Regions from separate parts of the Cupriavidus sp. SIMBA_020 genome, predicted to be linked through region 1. Evidence: predicted binding sites of a transcription regulator. Region 1 holds the regulator's gene; the other holds the start of a gene.
What was found. The regulator sigma-54, encoded in region 1, starts transcription at its own class of promoters, with help from an activator protein. The targets are predictions, from matches to a motif close to TGGCANGNAANCTGCTTT.
Positions count from the first base shown of each region.

Region 2: the regulator sigma-54 is predicted to act here: its motif matches at 6,950-6,967, upstream of SB751_RS18320 (nitrate- and nitrite sensing domain-containing protein).

Region 1 covers NZ_JAWRWU010000007.1:298,620-308,934, reverse strand. Annotated here, with positions in the region: gene lptB (LPS export ABC transporter ATP-binding protein) at 1-662, shown strand, start outside; gene SB751_RS16365 (RNA polymerase factor sigma-54) at 796-2,277, shown strand; gene hpf (ribosome hibernation-promoting factor, HPF/YfiA family) at 2,328-2,681, shown strand; gene SB751_RS16355 (PTS sugar transporter subunit IIA) at 3,158-3,613, shown strand; gene hprK (HPr(Ser) kinase/phosphatase) at 3,670-4,641, shown strand; gene SB751_RS16345 (PsiF family protein) at 4,750-5,082, shown strand; gene rapZ (RNase adapter RapZ) at 5,147-6,046, shown strand; gene SB751_RS16335 (LON peptidase substrate-binding domain-containing protein) at 6,091-6,753, shown strand; gene mutY (A/G-specific adenine glycosylase) at 6,780-7,949, opposite strand; gene SB751_RS16325 (dynamin family protein) at 8,019-9,962, opposite strand; gene mutM (bifunctional DNA-formamidopyrimidine glycosylase/DNA-(apurinic or apyrimidinic site) lyase) at 10,281-10,315, opposite strand, start outside.
Region 2 covers NZ_JAWRWU010000009.1:129,638-139,952, reverse strand. Annotated here, with positions in the region: gene SB751_RS18345 (epoxide hydrolase family protein) at 1-966, shown strand, start outside; gene SB751_RS18340 (quinone oxidoreductase family protein) at 1,054-2,013, opposite strand; gene SB751_RS18335 (TetR/AcrR family transcriptional regulator) at 2,065-2,631, opposite strand; gene SB751_RS18330 (protein kinase domain-containing protein) at 2,683-4,419, opposite strand; gene SB751_RS18325 (formate/nitrite transporter family protein) at 4,449-5,261, opposite strand; gene SB751_RS18320 (nitrate- and nitrite sensing domain-containing protein) at 5,567-6,895, opposite strand; gene SB751_RS18315 (YncE family protein) at 7,018-8,490, opposite strand; gene SB751_RS18310 (DUF305 domain-containing protein) at 8,503-8,961, opposite strand; gene SB751_RS18305 (DUF2239 family protein) at 9,126-9,767, shown strand; gene SB751_RS18300 (ArsR/SmtB family transcription factor) at 9,859-10,161, shown strand; gene SB751_RS18295 (zinc-dependent alcohol dehydrogenase family protein) at 10,243-10,315, shown strand, end outside.

The sequences.
Region 1 (10,315 bases):
TGAAGAGCGGCGAGGTGGTGGGCCTGCTCGGCCCGAACGGCGCCGGCAAGACCACATCGTTCTACATGATCGTGGGCCTGGTGGCGCTGGACGAGGGCGACATCGTGCTGGACGACCAGCACATCAGCGGCCTGCCGATCCACGAGCGCGCCCGCATGGGCCTGTCCTACCTGCCGCAGGAGGCCTCGGTCTTCCGCAAGCTCAACGTCGAGGAAAACATCCGCGCCGTGCTGGAGCTGCAGATCGAGAACGGCAAGTCGCTGCCGAAGGCGGAGATCGAACGGCGCCTCGATTCGCTGCTGGACGACCTGCAGATCGCCCACCTGCGCAACAACCCGGCGCTCTCGCTCTCCGGCGGCGAGCGCCGCCGCGTGGAAATTGCCCGGGCGCTGGCCTCCGCGCCGCGCTTCATCCTGCTGGATGAGCCATTCGCCGGCGTGGACCCCATCGCCGTGGGCGAAATCCAGCGCATCGTCAGCTTCCTGAAGGCGCGCAATATCGGCGTGCTGATTACGGACCACAACGTGCGCGAGACGCTCGGCATCTGCGACCACGCCTACATCATCAGCGAAGGCACGGTGCTGGCTGCCGGCCAGCCTGAGGAAATCATCGCCAACGAGTCCGTGCGACGCGTCTACCTGGGCGAAAACTTCCGCATGTGACCCATCGGCCGCCGCGCGCGGCCGCGTTTCTCCCGGCCTCCACGGCGACAGCCGGGGTCGATCAGGAAGCCAGAGCGATAGGCGATAGCAATTTCCGTTCCATAGTCGGAAGGATGCGCATAGAATAGGTCGCATGAAACCGTCGCTTCAGCTTCGTCTCTCGCAACATCTGGCATTGACCCCACAGCTGCAACAGTCGATTCGATTGTTGCAGCTCTCGACGCTTGAACTCCAGCAGGAAGTGGAACAGGCGCTCACCGAAAACCCCCTGCTCGAACGCGAAAACGACTGGATCGAAAGCCCGCTGCGGGTGTCCGCCGATGGCTCGGTCAACCTCCAGAGCGCCCCGGCGCCGGCCTCCTCCGAGCCGCAGCCCAACGGCGACGCGCGCAGCGACGGGGCATCCAGCGGCGAGGACGACAACTACAACGACAACGGCAGCGAGGACTACGGCAGCGACTGGAGCCTCGACGACTTTGCCCGCCGCCCGCAGGGCGACGAGGACGAAAAGACGCCGATGCAGCTGCGCGACGCCGAACCCACGCTGCGCGAGCACCTGATGGAGCAGCTGGCCCCGCTGAAGATCTCGGTGCGCGACAAGGGCCTCGCCATCTTTCTGGTCGAGTCGCTCGACGATGACGGCTACCTGAGCGCCTCGCTCGAGGAAATCTGCACCGAACTGCCCGAGGAACTCGAATTCGAGATCGACGAAGTCCACGCGATCCTGACCCTGCTGCAGAGCTTCGACCCGCCCGGCGTGGGCGCGCGCAATGCCGCCGAGTGCCTCAGCCTGCAATTGCGGCGCCTGAAGCACCCGCACCGCGACCTGGCGCTGACCATCGTCAACCATCACCTGGAATTGTTGGCCGTGCGCGACTACACACGGCTAAAGAAAGCGCTCCAGGTGGACGAAATAGCACTGAAGGCGGCTCACGAACTGATTCGCTCGCTGGCGCCGTATCCGGGGCATGCGTTCAACCGTCCCGAGGCCGACTTCGTGGTGCCCGACGTGTTCGTGCGCAAGAGCGGCAGCGGGTGGATCGCGGCGCTCAATCCGGACGTCATGCCACGGCTGCGCATCAACGACATGTATGCGCAGATTCTGCGCGGCGCGAAGGGCGAATCGGGGACGGCGGGCCTGCAGCAGAAGCTTCAGGAGGCGCGGTGGCTTATCAAGAACATCCAGCAACGATTCGACACGATCCTGCGTGTTTCTCAGGCCATTGTCGAACGTCAAAAGAACTTTTTCACGCATGGCGAAATCGCGATGCGCCCCTTGGTTTTGCGGGAAATAGCCGATACACTCGGTTTACATGAGTCGACCATTTCCCGGGTCACCACGAATAAATACATGGCCACGCCCATGGGTACTTTCGAGTTGAAGTACTTCTTTGGGAGCCACGTCTCCACGGAGACTGGCGGCGCGGCCTCTTCCACGGCAATCCGCGCGCTGATCAAGCAACTGATAGGAGCCGAAGACCCCAGGAATCCCCTTTCCGACAGCCGGATCGCCGAACTGCTGGGTGAGCAAGGCTTCGTGGTCGCACGCCGCACGGTGGCCAAATACCGCGAAGCGCTCAAGATCCCCGCAGTGAATCTCCGCAAGACTTTGTAGCCGAGCCGCAACCGCCTGCCTGGTGCGGCTCTTTCAGAAGGAGAAGCGCTATGAACTTCAAGATCAGTGGACACCACCTCGACATCACGCCCCCGCTGCGTGAGTATGTGGAAACGAAACTGGAGCGAATTGTCAGGCATTTCGATCAGGTCATCGGCGTGAGCGTGCTGCTATCGGTGGACAACCACAAGGAGAAGGACCGGCGCCAGTACGCGGAAATCAATCTGCATCTGAAGGGGAAGGACATCTTCGTCGAAGCGCATCATGAAGATCTGTATGCGGCGATCGACTGTCTGGTCGACAAGCTCGACCGCCAGGTCATCCGCTACAAGGACCGCGTACAGGGCCATGATCGCGAGGCGGTGAAGTACCAGATGGCCGCCCAGCAACTGACGCAGCAGTAGACCTGCAGGCAACCGGAAGCAGAGCGGTTGCCAACCCTGCAGAGGACTGAAAAGAAGAGCTCAAGCCGCGCAATCAGCGCGGCTTTTTTGATGCTCGCGCGCCATGGCGGTGACGGTGCGGGCACCTGGAATGTTTCGTTACCTTATTGCCACGCCCGAGGGCGACCCGGGGCCCCCGGGAGCGGTCAAAATGGGAACAAGTGTTCGCAAGCCGCCCGCCACGGTGTATGCTCCGCCATACAAATAACGACAGGACGGCCCCGGGACACCCCGGGTGGGCAAGCCGGCCGGCACGTCGTGGCACCGCCGCGACCCCGGCGCTGCATCGCAAAATCGCGGTGGAGCCCTGCTCTATAATGGCCGGACGCTCCAATGCGGGCGTCCCAGACAAGTTCTCGGTACCCTAGCTTCGCCCCGTATCCGGCGGGACGGCCTTCGCGCCCCGGCCCGCTAACCTGACTTCTCGCGCATCGCCCATGAATCGTTTGGCCAAATTGCTGCCACCCGGCAACATCCATCTCGACGTCACCGTCACCAGCAAGAAGCGGGTCTTCGAGCAAGCCGGGCTCCTGTTCGAGAACAACCATGGCGTGGCCCGCGCTACCGTGACCGATAACCTGTTCGCGCGCGAATCGCTGGGTTCCACGGGCCTGGGCGCCGGCGTGGCCATTCCGCACGGCCGCATCAAGGGCCTCAAGCAGCCGCTGGCCGGCTTCATGCGCCTGGCCGAGCCCATCCCGTTCGAATCGCCGGACGGCAAGCCGGTGTCGCTGTTGATCTTCCTGCTCGTGCCGGAACAGGCCACGCAACAACATCTGGAAATCCTGTCGGAAATCGCCCAGCTGCTCTCGGACCGCGAGATGCGCGAGGGCCTCGCCACGCTACCCACGTCGGAAGCGGTGCATGATCTGCTGACGCAGTGGCATCCCTGACTCCCGCCCCAACGGCCGCCTGAAACGGCCTGTCTGCCCCCGAAAGTCATACGCGCATGGAACTCACCGGCGTCACCTCGCAGTCGATCTTCGACGACAACGCAGCCGACATCAAGCTCTCGTGGGTCGCCGGCCTGGAAGGCGCCGACCGGGCCTTCGACGTGGAATTCGCCCGTGAAGCCACCTCGGCGGCGGACCTCGTCGGCCACTTGAACCTGATCCACCCGAACCGGATCCAGGTGCTCGGCAAGCCGGAAATCCTGTATTACCAGCGGCTCGACGATGAGCCGCGCAAGCGCCAGATGGGCGAGCTGATCCTGCTCGAGCCGCCGTTCCTCGTCGTGGCCGATGGCATGGAGCCGCCGCCGGACCTGGAGCTGCGCTGCACGCGCTCGTCCACGCCGCTGTTCACCACGCCGGTGTCGTCGGCGGCCGTGATCGACCACCTGCGGCTCTACCTGTCACGCATCTCCGCCCCGCGCGTGACGATGCACGGCGTGTTCCTCGACATCCTCGGCATGGGCGTGCTGATCATGGGCGAATCCGGCCTGGGCAAGAGCGAACTGGGCCTGGAACTGATTTCGCGCGGCCATGGCCTGGTGGCCGACGATGCCGTCGATTTCGTGCGACTTGGGCCCGACTTCATCGAGGGCCGCTGCCCACCGCTGCTGCAGAACCTGCTGGAAGTGCGCGGCCTGGGCCTGCTCGACATCAAGACGATCTTCGGCGAGACGGCCGTGCGGCGGAAGATGAAGCTCAAGCTGGTGGTGCAGCTGGTGCGCCGCAACGACGGCGAGTTCGAGCGCCTGCCGCTGGACTCGCAATATCTCGATGTCCTGGGCCTGCCGATCCACATGGTGAAAATCCAGGTTGCGGCCGGCCGCAACCTTGCCGTGCTGGTGGAGGCGGCCGTGCGCAACACGATACTGCGCCTGCGCGGCATCGACACCCTGCGCGATTTCATGGACCGCCAGCGCGCCGCCATGCAGGCGGACGTGGTCTCGCGCGGCCAGGGCCGCCTGCTCTGACGCGGGGGCGCGTCAACGCGCCCCGGCACTCCATCGTTTGTGCTGTAATGGGCATCGAGCCAAAGGATCGGACCCATTCGTAGTGTTTCCACAGCCAAGGAGAGAAGCATGAAGAAGCTGATCGCGATGTGTGTGCTGGTGACCCCGCTGCTTGCCACGGGCGCGTTTGCCCAGAGTGCCTCGGCCCCCGCCGCGGCCGGCGACAAGGCCGCCAACGCCCAACAGGACAAGATGAAGGCCTGCAACGCGCAGGCCACCGGCAAGAAGGGCGACGAACGCAAGGCGTTCATGAGCGACTGCCTCTCCAACAAGCCGGCCGCCGCCGCGGAACCCAAGACCCAGCAGGACAAGATGTCCGCCTGCAGCAAGCAGGGCAAGGGCAAGAAGGGCGACGACTACAAGAAGTTCATGAGCGACTGCCTGTCCAAGCCTGCGGCCTGATCGTCACTTTTTGTGCGCCGGGTGTCATGACGCAGCCATCACCCGGTGCTATCCTTGCAGGGCTATGCGGATCCTCCTCATCACCGGAATCTCCGGCTCCGGCAAGTCTGTCGCCCTCAATGTCCTGGAAGATGCAGGCTACTACTGCGTCGACAACCTCCCGGCACAATTCCTGCCCGAGCTGACCAGCTACCTGGCCGAGCAGGGCTACACCCACCTCGGCGTGGCCACCGACATTCGCAGTCGCGAGTCGCTGGCGCGGCTGCCGGACACCGTGCGCCAGCTCGCCGCCGCCGGCCACCAGGTGCAGGTGCTGTTCCTGACCGCCAACACCGACGCGCTGGTGCAGCGATACTCCGAGACACGCCGCCGTCACCCGCTCTCCGGGCGCGTGGCCGAGGCACCCGCCCTGCCCGGCAGCGCCAATGCCGATGCGGCACCGCACGACACCTCGCTGATCGAAGCCATCGAGATGGAGCGCGAATTGCTGAGCCCGCTGGCCGAATCGGCGCACCGCATCGACACCAGCAACGTCCGTACCAACACGCTGCGCAGCTGGATCAAGGAATTGATCCGGGGCGACAGCCAGCAACTCACCCTGCTGTTTGAATCGTTCGGCTTCAAGCATGGCGTGCCGAGTGACGCGGACATGGTCTTCGACGTCCGCTCGCTGCCCAACCCCTACTACGACCTCGCGCTGCGCCCGCTCACGGGCCGCGACGTGCCGGTAATCGACTTCCTGCAAAGCCAGCCGATGGTGCTGGCGATGGCCGAGGACATCCGCGCCTACGTGGAGAAGTGGCTGCCGAGTTTCATTGCCGATAACCGCAGCTACCTGACCGTGGCGATTGGCTGCACGGGCGGTCAGCACCGCTCGGTGTTTATCGCCGAAAGACTTGCCAACTACTTCCGGGCACATGGTAATGTGCTGGTCAGACACCGCGAGCTTGCCCCGGCAGGCTGACGCGCAACGTCCCTCCCTGGCAGTGGAACCGGAGTCGGCATCGCATGTCGTCACATCCACCAGACACTGGTCATTCGACGCATCCCGCGCCTGATCTGGACGCGCTGCCGCTGTTTCCGCTCCACACGGTACTGTTTCCCGATGGCCGCCTGCCGCTGCGCGTGTTCGAGGCGCGCTATGTGGACATGGTGCGCAACTGCATGCGCGACCGCACGCCGTTCGGCGTCTGCCTGATCGCGAGTGGCAACGAGGTGGCGCAGCCGGACCAGCCCACCGTGCCCGAAGACGTGGGCTGCCTGGCCGATATCGTCGACTGCAATATGGAACAACTGGGCGTGCTGCTGATCGAGGCGCGCGGCCGGCAACGCTTCCAGATCCTTTCCCACAGCACGCGTGATGACGGCCTGATCGTGGCCCGGGTGGCGTTGCTGCCGCCCGACGAGATCGACTGCAAGCTCGAATTGCTCGGCGAATGCCTGTCGGCGCTGCGGCGCATCGTCAGCGCCATCCATGCCGAGCAGGCCGACAAATCGCGCCTGCCCTTCAACGAGCCGTATCTCTGGGACGACCCGAGCTGGGTCGCCAACCGGCTCTGCGAGTTGCTGCCGGTGCCACTCAAAGCCAAGCAGATGCTGATGGCGCTGCCCGATGCCGGCATGCGCATCGAGATCGTCCACCGCTACATGCGCCAGCATCACATCGTCTGACGCCCCTCGCCATTTCCTGAGTTTTCCTAGAACAAGCCGCCGCGCGCCTGATCTTCGAGCAGCCGCCGCACCGGTGCGGGCGTGCCTAGCGCGTCGAGGTCGTCGAGCGACAACCAGCGTCGGCTGACGCCGTCGTCCGCGCCGCTGTGCAGCGCCAGCGCGCCAAGGTCCACCCGCACCGCGCGGATCAACAGGCGGAAGTGTGTGAACACATGCGTCAGCTCGCCGGCCAGCGTCGCGGACGTCGGCACGCCGAATTGCCGGGCGACTTCGCGCGCGGCGTCCTCGGCGGCGTCCGCATCGAAGGGCACCGTGTCGACGGGCATTTCGGGCAGGCTCCACAGGCCGCCCCAAATGCCACTGTCGGGTCGTAGATTGACGAGAACGTCGCGGCCGTGGCGGATGATCAGCATGACCGTGCTGCGCTCGGGAATCGCGGCGCGCGGCTTCGGCGTCGGCAGCGTGCCGGTCAGGCCCTCACGGCGGGCCACGCATTGGTCGGACAGCGGGCAGGCCGCCGCATCGGCCAGGCAGGCCGGCTTGCCACGCGAGCAGATCGTCGCGCCCAGGTCCATCAAGCCTTGCGTGTAGGCCACCATGTCTTCGGCCTGATGCGGGCCGGCGGGCGGCAAGGCGCGCTCGGCCAGCGCCCACATCCGCGTTTCGATGGCCCGCTCGCCCGGATAGCCGGGGATGCCGAACACGCGCGCGAACACGCGTTTCACGTTGCCGTCGAGGATGGGCGAGCGCACGCCGGCGCTGAACGCGGCGATGGCCGCCGCCGTCGAGCGGCCGATGCCGGGCAGCGTGACCAGCACGGCCGGATCGGTCGGGAACACGCCGCCGTGCTCGCCCATGACCGCCTTCGCACAGCGGTGCAGGTTGCGCGCCCGCGAGTAGTAGCCCAGGCCGGCCCAGAGCGCCATGACGGCGTCAGCCGGCGCGGCGGCCAGCGTGGCCACGGTGGGCAGCGCGGTCACAAAGCGCTGGAAGTACTCGATCACCGCCGCCACCTGGGTCTGCTGGAGCATGATCTCGGACAGCCAGATCCGGTACGGGTCGCGCGTGTTCTGCCACGGCAGGTCGTGCCGGCCATGCGTGCGCTGCCACGTCACCACGCGGGCGCCGAAGTCGTCGGGCACGGCAATGTCGGGGCTGGCTGGAAGTGTGGGGGCGGCGGCTGACTTGCGGGGCATTGCGGCGATGGGGAAAAGAAAAGCGCCGCTCGAAGGCGGCGCCACATGATACCGCGATGCGGTGCCCGGTCAGGCCGCGCGCACGCCCTGCTCGACTGGCGGTTCGACGAGAACCTTGGCAAACGCCTCGATCTTGTTGCTGCGCTCGTCCAGGCCGTTGAGCACCTGTTCGAGTTCGGCGATGCGGCTCTCCAGCGTGTCGGTGGCCTCGTGGATGCGTTCGATCGAATCCACCCGGCGGCGCAGTTGCTTCTGATGCTCGCGCACCTGCGCCTCGAGCGGCGTCATCACGGACTTCAGCCAGATCTCGATGTCGCGGTTCAGGTCTCGGAAATTCTCCAGAACCCGGCTCGCCATCGTTGCGAATGCGTTTTGCACCAGCTGCGGCCGCGAGCGGGTGAGCATGTTCACCGTGCCGAAGTGGTTGTTCACCAGTTGCAGCGTTTCCTGCAGCTCCACCGCGTAGCGCGCCGTGACGAACTGCATCGGCGCCGGCAGCGTGAAGCCGTGCTCGGCGTTGAAACGGCGATACATGCTGTCCACCAGCTGATGCAGGCCGGCGATCTTCTGGTCGGCATCGTGGATCAGGCCGGTCAGCTGGCCGAACAGCGCCTCCATGTCCTCGCGCAGGCCGCGCGAGAAGAAGCGCTCCTTCATCTGCTCCCGGGCGTCACGCATGGTGCGGCGCACGTCGCGCAACTGCAGGCTCTTGATGATGTCCGCGCTGTGGCGGCCGAAGACCAGGCGCAACGCCTGGAACTTCGAGATGCTCTGCTCGAATTCCTCTTTCTCGCCCTGCACGCGCAGCAGCATGTGCTTGACCATCGCGTGGTTCTTGCCGCGCAGGCCGCGCAGCTCGAACAATTGCTCGACGATGTCCCGGCGGCGGCTTTGCAGCAACTGCTGGGCACCGCGCGACATGTCCTGCACCAGGCGCTGCACCTGATCGGACACGATTTCGCGCCGCTGCGGAATCAGCTGGTCGGACAGCACGTGCTCGAACTGCGGCAGGTTGCTGCGCACCAGCATCGGCTGGTCGTGGGTGACCTTGGCGACCAGGCCCTTCTGCGCCGAGACCGGGTAGACGCGGCGCTCCTCGATGCCGAGGATCTGGGCCGTCGAGCGGACCTGCCGCGAAATCTCGCTGGCGATCTCCGGGGACGACTTGAGCGGGTCCCAGAGCCCGTCGATCTTGTTCAGCACGGCCAGGCAGCCCCGGCGATGGCCGGCGCCCACGTGGCTGCGCCACAGTTCGAGGTCGCTCTTGGTCACGCCGGCGTCGGCGGCCAGCACGAAGACCACCACGTGCGCATCGGGGATCAGCCGCAGCGTCAGCTCCGGCTCGGTACCGATCGCGTTCAGGCCCGGCGTGTCGAGGATGACCAGGCCCTGGCGCAGCAGCGGGTGCGGGAAGTTGATCACCGCATGGCGCCAGCGCGAGATCTCGACCATGCCATCGGCATCGACCGACCACGCGGCGTCCGGGTCGTTCTCGTTATAGAGGCCGAGCGACTCGGCCACGGCCGGCGTCACGCGCGTGGTTTCCACCACGTGCTGGAACGCGGCCAGCATGCCCTCGGGCGACGACGGGTCCAGCGGCACCGTGGTCCAGTGCGAGTTGGACGCGCCGGGCTCCATGAAATCGGCCGTGGAGGCGTCGTGCAGGCGCGTCTCGATCGGCAGCAGGCGGATGCACGGCTGCTCGTTCTCGTCGTAGCGCAGTTCGGTCGGACACATCGTGGTCCGGCCCGCCGACGACGGCAGGATGCGCCGGCCGTAGTCGGCAAAGAAAATGGCGTTGATCAGCTCGCTCTTGCCGCGCGAGAACTCGGCGATGAACGCCACCTTGAGGCGGTCGCTCTTGAGAACGTTCTGAATGCGCTGGACGCGGTCATCCGCGGTGGCGTCATAAAGGTCGTACTGTTGCAGCCACGACTGGAATTCGGCGAGAGACTTGAGGACCCCGGTTCTCCAGGCGCCATATTGTTCGAATTGATGGGCGAGGCTCGTCATGGAGTTGTGCGCGTTCGCTGTTTCGGCTCGGATTTATTGGTTCGAACTCGTACGACCCGCCTCGCGCAAGGCTACCCGTTGACCCTCGGACCCCGCCACGAGACGCGCGCCGGATCAATGCCACATTGGTGGGAGATTCGGCGCTTTTTGTAACTTTTTATGTCTGCGCACACGATACATGGTTTGTGTCGGATTTTGTGGAATTCGCGCCCCTTGCGCGCGCCGCCGTCACAGAGTGTTGCGCGGAGCCATCGGCATTGCCGGACGACAATGTATGGACATTGGATCGTCACGCTCGCCACGCCGCCGAAACGCCCGTCAGTGCTGGCAATGCGGGCAGTAGAAGGTAGAGC
Region 2 (10,315 bases), on a different contig from region 1:
GTCACGACCATCGACGGGGTGGATATTCATTTCATCCACGTCCGCTCGCGCCACCCCAACGCGCTGCCGGTCATCCTGACGCACGGCTGGCCGGGCTCGATTTTCGAGTTCACCAAGACCATTGGCCCGCTGACCGACCCGACGGCCTATGGCGGCTCGCCGGATGACGCGTTCGATGTCGTGATTCCGTCGATTCCCGGCTATGGCTTTTCCGGCAAGCCCACCGAACTGGGCTGGGGGCCGGACCGCACCGCGCGCGCGTGGGATGTCCTGATGAAGCGGCTGGGTTATACGCACTATGTGTCACAGGGTGGCGACCATGGCTCGGTGATTTCCGACGCGCTCGCCCGGCAGGCGCCGAAAGGCTTGCTGGCCATCCATCTGAATATGCCCGCCACCGTGCCGGGTCCGCTGATGAAGTCGATTCTCAGCGGCGATCCGGCGCCTTCGGAACTGACCGCCCCGGAGCGCGATGCCTACCAGTCGCTGAGCACCTTCTTCGGCCGCAACGCCGCCTACGGCGCGATGATGGTGACGCGGCCGCAGACCATTGGCTACGCGCTCTCGGATTCTCCGCTGGGCCTGGCCGCCTGGACCTACGAGAAAATCGCGCAATGGAGCGACAGCGGCGGCGTGCCCGAGCGCGTGGTGTCCCGCGACGCCATCCTGAACGACATCACGCTGTACTGGCTGACCAATACGGGCGCGTCTTCCTCGCGTTTCTATTGGGAAAACAATAACAACAACTTCAGCGCCGACGCGCAGAAGACGCGCGAGATCAAGGTGCCGGTGGCGATCAGCGTATTTCCGCACGAGATTTACCGCGCGCCGGAAAGCTGGAGCAAGCAGGCCTACCCGTCGCTGATGTACTACCACCAGACCGCCAAGGGCGGGCATTTCGCCGCCTGGGAGCAGCCGCAACTGTTTGCCGAGGAACTCCGCGCGGCATTCAAATCCGTGCGCTAACCCGTGGGCTAACCGGTGCGTTAATGCTTTCGCCGTCCTTCCCGTGGAAGCGATTTCCCGCCCGGCCGCAAGGCCTGGCGGGTTTTTTTACGGAATCAGCAGCAATTTTCCCGCCGAAGCCCGGCTCTCCATCTGGGCGAGGGCCGTTGCAGCCTCCGCCAGCGGATAAACCTGCCCGATACTCGGGTGCAATTTCCCCTCGATCATCCACTGGAACAGCCGGGCCGCCCGCGCGCGCAGCAATTCGGGCGTGCGCACGTGATGGGCGAATACCGCGTAGCCCAGCTTGATGCTCTTCGGCAGGCTCATGATGTCCAGCGTGCCGGGGCCGCCGAGCACCGGCCCGTACCAGCAGAACGTGCCGGCAACCCGGAGCGCATCGAGCGAACCCTGGAAGGTGGCCGGGCCGGAGCCGTCATAGACCACGTGCACGCCTTCGCCGCCCGACAGCCGCACGGCCGCTTCGGCAAACTCCCCGGCGGTGTCCACGATGACATGGTCGGCGCCGGTACGCCGGGCGATCTCCGCCTTGCTCTCCGACGAGACGCGGCCAATGACCGTGCCGCCCCGCAGCTTGATGATCTGCGTCAAGAGCAGGCCAACCCCGCCGGCGGCCGCGTGCACGAGGGCGATGTCGCCCGGCTGCACCGGATAGAACTCGGTGGCGAAGTGGCTGGCGGTGAGCCCCGCCATCATCACGGAGGCGGCCGCGCGATCGTCGATGGCGTCGGGCAGCGGCACCAGCGAGGTAGCCGGCATGACCACCATCTCGGCATAGCTGCCGGGGCCATAGGCCCAGGCCACGCGCTGGCCGGGCCGGAAGTCCACGACGCCTTCGCCAACGGCCACGACCCGTCCGGCTCCTTCCACGCCCATCCCCTTCGGGTAAGGCATCTCCAGCCAGAATTGGCCGCGCCGGACGCCAATGTCCATGAAGTTCACGCCAGCCACGGCAACTTCGACCAGCACCTCGCCCTTGGCCGGCGTGGGGGTGGGTACGTCGCCATAGGCGAGCCCATCGGGGTGATGCAGCAGTACAGCTTTCATGTCGTTACCTTATTTATTGAACGATCGTTCCAAAATGGAGAAAAAAACGGCTCACGCCAGCACCCGCAGCGCGAGGTTGCCCAGCGCCTGCAAATCGCCTGCGCTGGCCCCGCTACGGGCCGCGATCCGGATACCGGCAATGTTCGCGCTCACGAACCCGGCCACGTGTTTCGGATCCAGATCCGGGGCGATGTCGCCGTCGGCCTGGGCTTCCTTGATCCGGGCGGTCAGGGCATCCTCCAGCACGCGCGCGGCATCGTGATGAATCTGCGTCAGGTCCGCGCGCCCGTGCCCGAACTCGCAGATCGAGCCAACGCCCAGGCACGGCGTGTGCGCGTCAGCCACCACGCGCGCGATCAGGCGCTGGATGCCATCGCGCGCCTTGGGCTGGCTGCGCAGCGTGGCGAGATGCGCGTGGATTTCCGTCTCGGCATAGCGCTGCACCGCCGCGCGGTAGAGGTCCCACTTGTCGTGGAAGGTGTCGTAGAGGCTCTGCCGGCCGATTTTCATCGCGTCCGTCAGCATGCCGGCCGACGTCCCCGCAAAGCCGTGTTCGCGGAACACGCCAATCGCGGCATCGAGCGCTTCGTCCTTGTTGAATGCTTTGGGTCGGGCCATGGAGGGAATGTAGTAATTCTGGAACGTTTAGTCAAGAATTACGATGCGACATCACATTCCTATTACCCGCAGCCCCAGCAGAACGACCACCGCCACCCCCAGTAGCGCCGCCAGCGTTTGCCAGAACCGCAGCGGGTTCCGTTCCAGCAGTGGCGGCGTTGCCCGTTGCCAGAGCGGCTCGCTGGGCGCCCGCAATGCCTGGACGAACTCCGACAGGGCTTCGTGCCGCTTCAGGGCGTTGGGGTGCAGGGCGCGCCGCAGGGCGTGGTCGACCCAGGCCGGGAGTTCCGGGCGCTGCTCGCGCAGGCTGGTGTAGCGCAGGCGCCGGACGTCGGCGCGGTCGCGGATGCGCGTGACTTGCAGGCCGTAGGGCAGCTTGCCGGTCAGCATCTGGTAGGCCAGGGTGGCCAGCGAGAACAGGTCGGACGCCGCCGTGCCGTCATCGCCGACAAAGTATTCCGGCGCGGTGTATTGCAGCGTACCGACCGGCATGGCCGAGTGGGGCGGGCGTGTGGCCTCGGCCAGCCCCGCCACGTGGACCGAGCCGAAATCGATGATCTTGACGGTGCCCGAGCGGTCGATCATGACGTTCTCGGGGCGGAGATCCTGGTGCAGCATCTCGCGCCGGTGGAACGCCTGCAGCCCGGTGGCCAGCTGGGCGATGATGCCGCGCACGGCGTCCAGGTCGGGCAGGGGATGATCGATCATCCATTGCGCGAGCGTCTGGCCCTCCAGGTACTCCATCGCCACGAACAGGTGCTTGCGGGGCCGGTCCGCCGCGTGGGGACGCAGGACGTGCTGGTTGTCGATGCGCCGGGCGACCCATTCCTCGAGCAGGAAGCCCTCCAGATGGGCCGGGTCGTCGCGTTGATCCACGGCGGGCGTTTTCAGCGCCACGTGTTGCCCGCTGTGGTCGTCGACTGCCAGATGTACGTGGCTGCGGGCGCTGCCGTGCAGGGCCCGGACGATGGTGTAGCCCTCGAACTGCATGCGGGGCGCCAGCGGCGGCGGCAGGGTCAGGTGCCGGGTCTGCGCCATCGCGTTGCGGGCGCCGGGTTCCGGCAGGGCGTCGACACGGGCCAGCAGCAGCGTGACGTTGTCCTGGCTGCCGCGCGCCAGGGCCAGCGCCGTGAGCGCCTGCGCGGCGCGGTCCAGATCGTCGCCGCTGGCGGTCAGGGCCTGGTGGATATCGGCGGCTTCCAGGTATTCATAGGCGCCATCGGTGGCCAGCAGGTAGACCTCGCCGGGCTCCACGCCCCACGTGCGGTAGTCGATCTCGACAGACGGGCTCGCGCCCAGCGCCCGGCCCAGATAGGCCTCGGAGGCCGATACGCAGATCCGGTGATCGACGGTAAGCTGCTCCAGCGTATGCCGATGCAGCCGATAGACGCGCGCGTCGCCCACGTGCAGCAGGTGGGCCTCCCGCGCCTTGAAGATCAGCGCGCTGAAGGTGCAGACGTAGCCGCGATCGCGGTCGAAGCGGGCCTCGCTGTGCCGGCTCTGGGCGTGGAGCCAGGAGTTGACGGCGGCCAGCACGCACTGCGCCGCCCGCCGCACGGTCCAGGCTTCGGACGTGCAGTAGTAGTCCTCGAGGAAGGTGCGGACGGCGGCAGCGCTGGCGATCTGGCTCACCGCGCTGCTGCTGATGCCGTCCGCCAGCGCCAGCGCGACGCCCTTGGTCACGCGGTGGTGGCCGACGGGGTGGGCCACGCCATGAAAGTCCTGGTTGACCGCCTTCCGGCCAGCGTCGGAATGTTGGCCAACGCTGACCTGGAGCCCGCCGGACATGGCGTGGTCGCCTCGATGCCGGATAACGATCAGCCCAGCGCGCGCTTGCTGGCCGTCTTGTAGTGCGTGCTGTAGAGCGTGGCGCCCACGAAGGTCAGGCCGCCTACCAGGTTGCCCAGCACGGTGGGGATTTCATTCCAGATCAGGTAGTCCATGATCGTGAAGTTGCCGCCCAGCATCAGGCCCGACGGGAACAGGAACATGTTCACGATGGAGTGCTCGAAGCCCATGTAGAAGAACACGAGGATGGGCATCCACATGCCGATGACCTTGCCGGACACCGAGGTCGACATCATGGCGGCCACCACGCCCGTGGAGACCATCCAGTTGCACATCACGGCGCGGATGAACAGCGTCAGCATGCCGGCGGCGCCGTGCGCGGCGTAGCCCACGGTACGGCCTTCGCCGATGTGGCCGATCTTCTGGCCGACGGCGTTGGGGGCCTCGGAGAACCCGAAGGTGAAGATGATGGCCATGAACAGCGCCACGGTGATGGCGCCGGCGAAGTTGCCGCAGAACACCAGGCCCCAGTTGCGCATGACGCCGCCCCAGGTGGCGCCCGGGCGGCGGTCCAGCACGGCCAGCGGCGCGAGCGTGAAGACGCCGGTCAGCAGGTCGAAGCCCATCAGGTACAGCATGCAGAAGCCGACCGGGAACAGCAGTGCGCCAACCAGCGCGTTGCCGGTGTTGACGGTGACGGTCACCGCGAAGGCCGCCGCCAGCGCCAGGATGGCGCCGGCCATATAGGACCGGATCAGCGTGTCCCGCGTGGACATCAGCAGCTTGGACTCTCCGGCATCGACCATCTTGGTGACGAACTCGGTGGGGGCGAGATAGGCCATTGTGTATTTCCTCTCCGTTTGCTTCGTTTGCTTCGTTTGCTTCGTTTGGCTCGGAAATGACAAACGGCGTCCGTCCGCCCGGCCTACGGCCGGCGCGTGACAGGACGCCGTCATCCTTGATGCTTTACAGGGGGGTGTACTTCCAGGCCGCCATCAGCCCGATGTCAGTGCAACGCAGGTTCCATGCCCGCCGCGGGGTGGGGCCGGGAAGGGGCCGGGTTGGGGCCGGGTTGGGGTGAGTGACGATCCCGGGGGCGTTGGTAGTGCATGGCCCGCCCGCTTTTGGTGCGCGTGGGTGGCCGGGTTCAATCCTGGTGCCGATCGTCGTCCTGTGGGGGCAGGGCGAGGCCGGTGAGGGACAGGGTGGCTTCGGCGATGTCCGCCAGCCGGCGATTGTTGTCCATCGACGCCTTCTGCAGGGCCCGGAAGGCGGCGTCCTCGCTGAGCCCCATACGGGCCATCAGCGCATTCTTGGCGCGCTCGATCACCTTGCGCTCCTTGAGCGCGCGCCGGGCCGCATCGAGTTCCACTTCGGTCTGGGCCAGCCGTGCCGACTGCTGGCGCAGCAGGCGCTCCAGCGACGTGACCGTGGTGGCGTGCACGTCGGCAGGCCCGTTCGCGGCATCGGGCATGCCCGGCAGCACCGGGGCGGCGGCGGGCTGCTCGGCCACATCGAAAAATCGCTCGACGGCATGGGTATGGGGCGGCGGATTGTCCAGCAGCTGGCGCAGCAGCCCGGCCGAATCCTGGAGATCGGCCTGGGAACGCTGGATCTGCGCCTCGCAGGCCTTGCGCAGGTCCTGTACCACCTGCATCTCCAGCGTCCACATGCCGGTGATGACCTCGCTGCACACTTCGAACCATTTCTCGCTGTCATCGTGAACCAGCGCCGCGCCCGGCGGCGTGGTCAGCAGCGTGCGGCGCATGCCGTCCTGCGCGGCAACCGCGGCGCTGGCCTGCCGTTGCCGCCATGCCGCGAGCAGCGTCGGATCGGCAAAGCGCTCGAACATCTGGAAGCTGCGCTGCTGGGCTTCCACCAACTGCTGCACGCGCTGCTGCGCGGTGCCGGCGCAGGTGCCGGAGGCGAACATCTGCGCGCCGACGGCCCGCTCCTGCCCGGCGGCTTCCTTGCCCTGCACGAGGTAGACGAAGGCCACCAGCGGCCGGGCGATGCCCGGGTACATGGCCACATCGGCCAGATGGAAGATCAACTCCAGCAGCGCGGCAATCAGGCGGCTGAATGCCGCCACGGCGTCGTGCGCGGTGGTCTGGCATTGATCGATGGAGTGGCGCAGCGCCGGCAGCGTGGCCAGGTCGAGCTGCACCCAGGCCATCAACGACACCATCGACGCCGTGCCTGTCTGCCCTGTCTGGCCCGCTTCCAGCTGGCTGGCAAAGCGCTCGTCCAGCCGGGACGCGATGTGGACCGCTTCGCCCATCGCCGTCTGGCGCTCCTGCGCCAGCCGTTGCCCACCCGAGGCCAGGAAGATGCTGCTGGCCCCCCGTTCACGCTGCAAGGCGTGGATCAGCTGGCCGATCAGGTCGGCCAGCTCCACACGGCTTGCCATCAGGCGAACGGCCTCGATCTCGAGCTGCTTGGCCCGAAGGACGAGGGTTGAGGCGGAAAGGGGCATTGTTCTGGGAGTGTGGGGCGCGGCCGGGATGGGTACTACGCATTTGCTGGGTAGTACGCAAATGTCGTGCCATTTGTATCATCCGTGCCGCGCCTTCCCTGCCTCTCTGTCCCGCTGTCCGCCTACAGTGCCTGCACCTGCACAGGCGCGCCGGGTTTGCCATTTTCCGACGGGGCGATCACGAGATAGCGGCGCGCGCCGGCCCCGGCATCGTCCCGCACCACCTGCCGGATCGGGCCAATCGCGTTGACGATGGCCGAGCCGGCCGGATTCGTCATGAAGGCGGCGAGCGGCTCCAGCGGGCCGCCGCCGTCCGCGCGGCTGGCGAGCGCCAGCACATAGGCATGCTTCGGTTGCAGCCCGGTGGCCGATGCCTGCAGGACCTGGAGCAGCCCCTGGTCGAACAGCGTGACGCTGGTCGGCGCATGGTCGGTGGCCACCGGCTTGCCGTTCACGACGCCATGCAGCTTCAGCTGCGTGGTCTGCCCGGCTACCCCCAGCGGCTGGAGCCCCTGCGTGCCGTCGCCCTCGGGCACGGCGTTCGGCACATAGGCGATGGCCTGCGGCGCCTGCCCGACCGGCACGTTGGCCACCACCTGGTTGGTGGCGGTGTCGATGGCGGTCAGCTGGTCGGCGTTCTCCAGCCCCACGTAGATGCGGGTGCCGTCGCCCGAGGGCCAGATGCCGTGCGGCAGGCTCCCCACCGGAATCGTGGCCACCTGGGAGAAGTCGTCAGTCCGGAACACCTTGACCTGATTCAGCCCGCCCACCGTGATATAGGCGAAGTCGCCCGCCGCCGTGTGGGCGAAGTTGACGTGGTTGGTGATCGGGCCCGTCTCCAGCGTCTTGATCAGGCGGAAGGGCGGGCGGGCCTCGAACACCTGGGCCTTGCCGATGTCCTTGAGCGTGAACCAGACCTGCCTGCCGTCAGGCGTGGCGGCGATGTTCGGGCAGAACGGGCTCTCCTGCTTCACGCGCCCCACGATCTGGTGGTCGGCCACGCTGACCACCGCCGTTTCCGGGTTGAACGACGAGCAGATGTAGCCGTACTTGCCATCGGGCGAGAAGATCTGCATGCCCGGGCCGTCGGCCACGGTGATGCGGGTCTTTTCCTGGAACGTGGCGGCGTCGATCACCGAGATGTAGTTCTCCCCGCGCACGGTGACCCAGACCTCCTTGCCGTCCGGCGTGTAGAACGCCTCGTGCGGAGACCGTCCCACATAGGTGACGTGCTTGACGGCATTGGTGGCGGTGTCGATGAACGACACCGAGTTCGATCCGATCGACACAACGGCCAGGGTGCGGTGATCCGGCGAGAAGCCCATGCCGTGCACCAGCACCTGGCCGCGATACAGCGGGCTGAAGTTGCCGGGCGCGGGGTCGCCCAGGCGGATGACGCCCAGCAACCGGTTGTCCGCCGGGTCCGTCACGGAAACCGTATTCGAGAACTGCTCCGCGGCGTAGAGGCGGTCCCGGTGGCTGATAGGCACGTCTGGCGCCGCCGAAGACCCTGGCGCCTGACCGGCCAGGGCCGCGCCGGCCGCGCCGAGCAGCAGCATGAGGGAGAGGGTGTTCCTGAGGGCGTGTCTTGTCATGGTCGGGGCGATTCAGTGCGCGTGAGCGGAATGGTTGGGGGGAGTCGGTTGGGTCGCCGGTTGGGTCGTTGGTTGGACCGGATCGGGCCGGGTAGGCGCCGGCGTGGAAGGCGGGAGGGGCTGCCCCAGCGCCAGCCGCATCGCGGCAATCTCCTGCAACTGGTCGACGATGATTTCCTGCGCGATGCGCCGGAGCTGCTCGTTCTTGCCGTGGCGCAGTTCGGCCATGGCCATGTCGATGGCGCCCTGATGGTGGGGAATCATCATCGCGACGAAATCCTCGTCGACGTTGCCGCTGGGCTTGACCGCCATGTCGTCCATCATCTTCGTCATGGCGGCATCGCTCTCCGCCAGGAACGCGGCGCCGTCAGGGCCGGCGGGCGGCGCCGCGACGGCGGGCAGCGCAAGGGCGGCCAATAGCGGCAGGACAAACCGGAGGGTGGATCTTGGTGATCGTGGAAGACTGGGCACGGGGCTCCTCGCGAAGGGCGGCGGCCTCACGCGAGGCCACATGCCCGGTAAACGCAGGGCACCCGGCGGTTATTCCATGGCGGGGTGCGGCAAATTTATACCCGGGTAATATTGACTTTAATTTTATCCGGGTATAAATTGCGGCCATCACCAAGGGGCAAACCATGAATCCAACTGAAATCCTTCCGTCCCATATCGCCTTCGAGGGCCATCGACGCCTCGCCTCCGGCCCGCTCGGCGTGGTCGCACTGGCGGTCAGGCGCGCAATGGAAGGGAAAGCCAGCGGCCCGGTGCTGGTCTTCGACAACGCCACCGGGCGCACCATCGACATCGACACACGCGGCAGCGATGCGGAGATCGTCGCCCGGTTCCAGCCGGAGGGCGGGGATGCCGCCGCCGATCAGGACGACACCCCGGACACGCCGCGCGGCAGGGGCCGCCCGAAACTCGGCGTCGTGGCGCGCGAGGTCACGCTATTGCCGCGTCATTGGGACTGGCTGGCCCAGCAGCCGGGCGGGGCATCCGTGGCGCTGCGAAAGCTCGTGGAAGAGGCACGCCGCGCGAATGCGCATGGCGACAATCGCCGCGCGGCACGGGAGCGGGCGTATCACTTCATGTCGGCAATGGCCGGGGATCTCCCGGGTTTTGAGGAGGCGGCACGGGCGCTGTTTGCGGATGAGCGGGGCCGCTTGGGGGAGTTGATCGCCGGATGGCCCGAGGACGTGCGCGGGCATGTGGTTTGGTTGGGGTTTGGGGAGGGTGCGGAGGAGGGTGCGGAGGAGAACGGCGAGCAAGTTGAGGGCTGAGGGCGGGCCGCCCCAGCACGACGAATGCGGTGAAGCAGGCACCGGCTGCACCCTTCATTGACATATCGGGAAATGTCGATATACTGCCGTCATGGACCTGCTCGAAATTTTCAAAGCCCTCTCGAACCGGACTCGGCTCGAGATCCTGCGCGGCCTGAAAGACCCCGTGAAGCACTTCCCGCCCCAGGATGAGGGCGATGTTCACACGGTGGGCGTTTGCGTGAGCAGCATCCAGGAAGGGGTCGGGCTGTCGCAATCAACGGTGTCGGATTACCTTGCCACCCTGCAACGCGCGGGCCTGGTCGAGGTCCGGCGCATCGGACAGTGGACCTACTACAAGCGGAACGAAGCAGCCATCAGCGCTCTCACCCAGCTCATCGGGAAGGAGCTTTGATTTTTTGCCTGCCTGTTTTTTGCCTCTTTATATCGATATTTCCCGATATCCCTTTTTATCGAAACACACCGGAGAAACGCAATGAAAGCACTGGTACTGAAAACATTCGGCGGCCCTGACGCGTTCGCACTTTGGGACGTACCCAAGCCCGCGC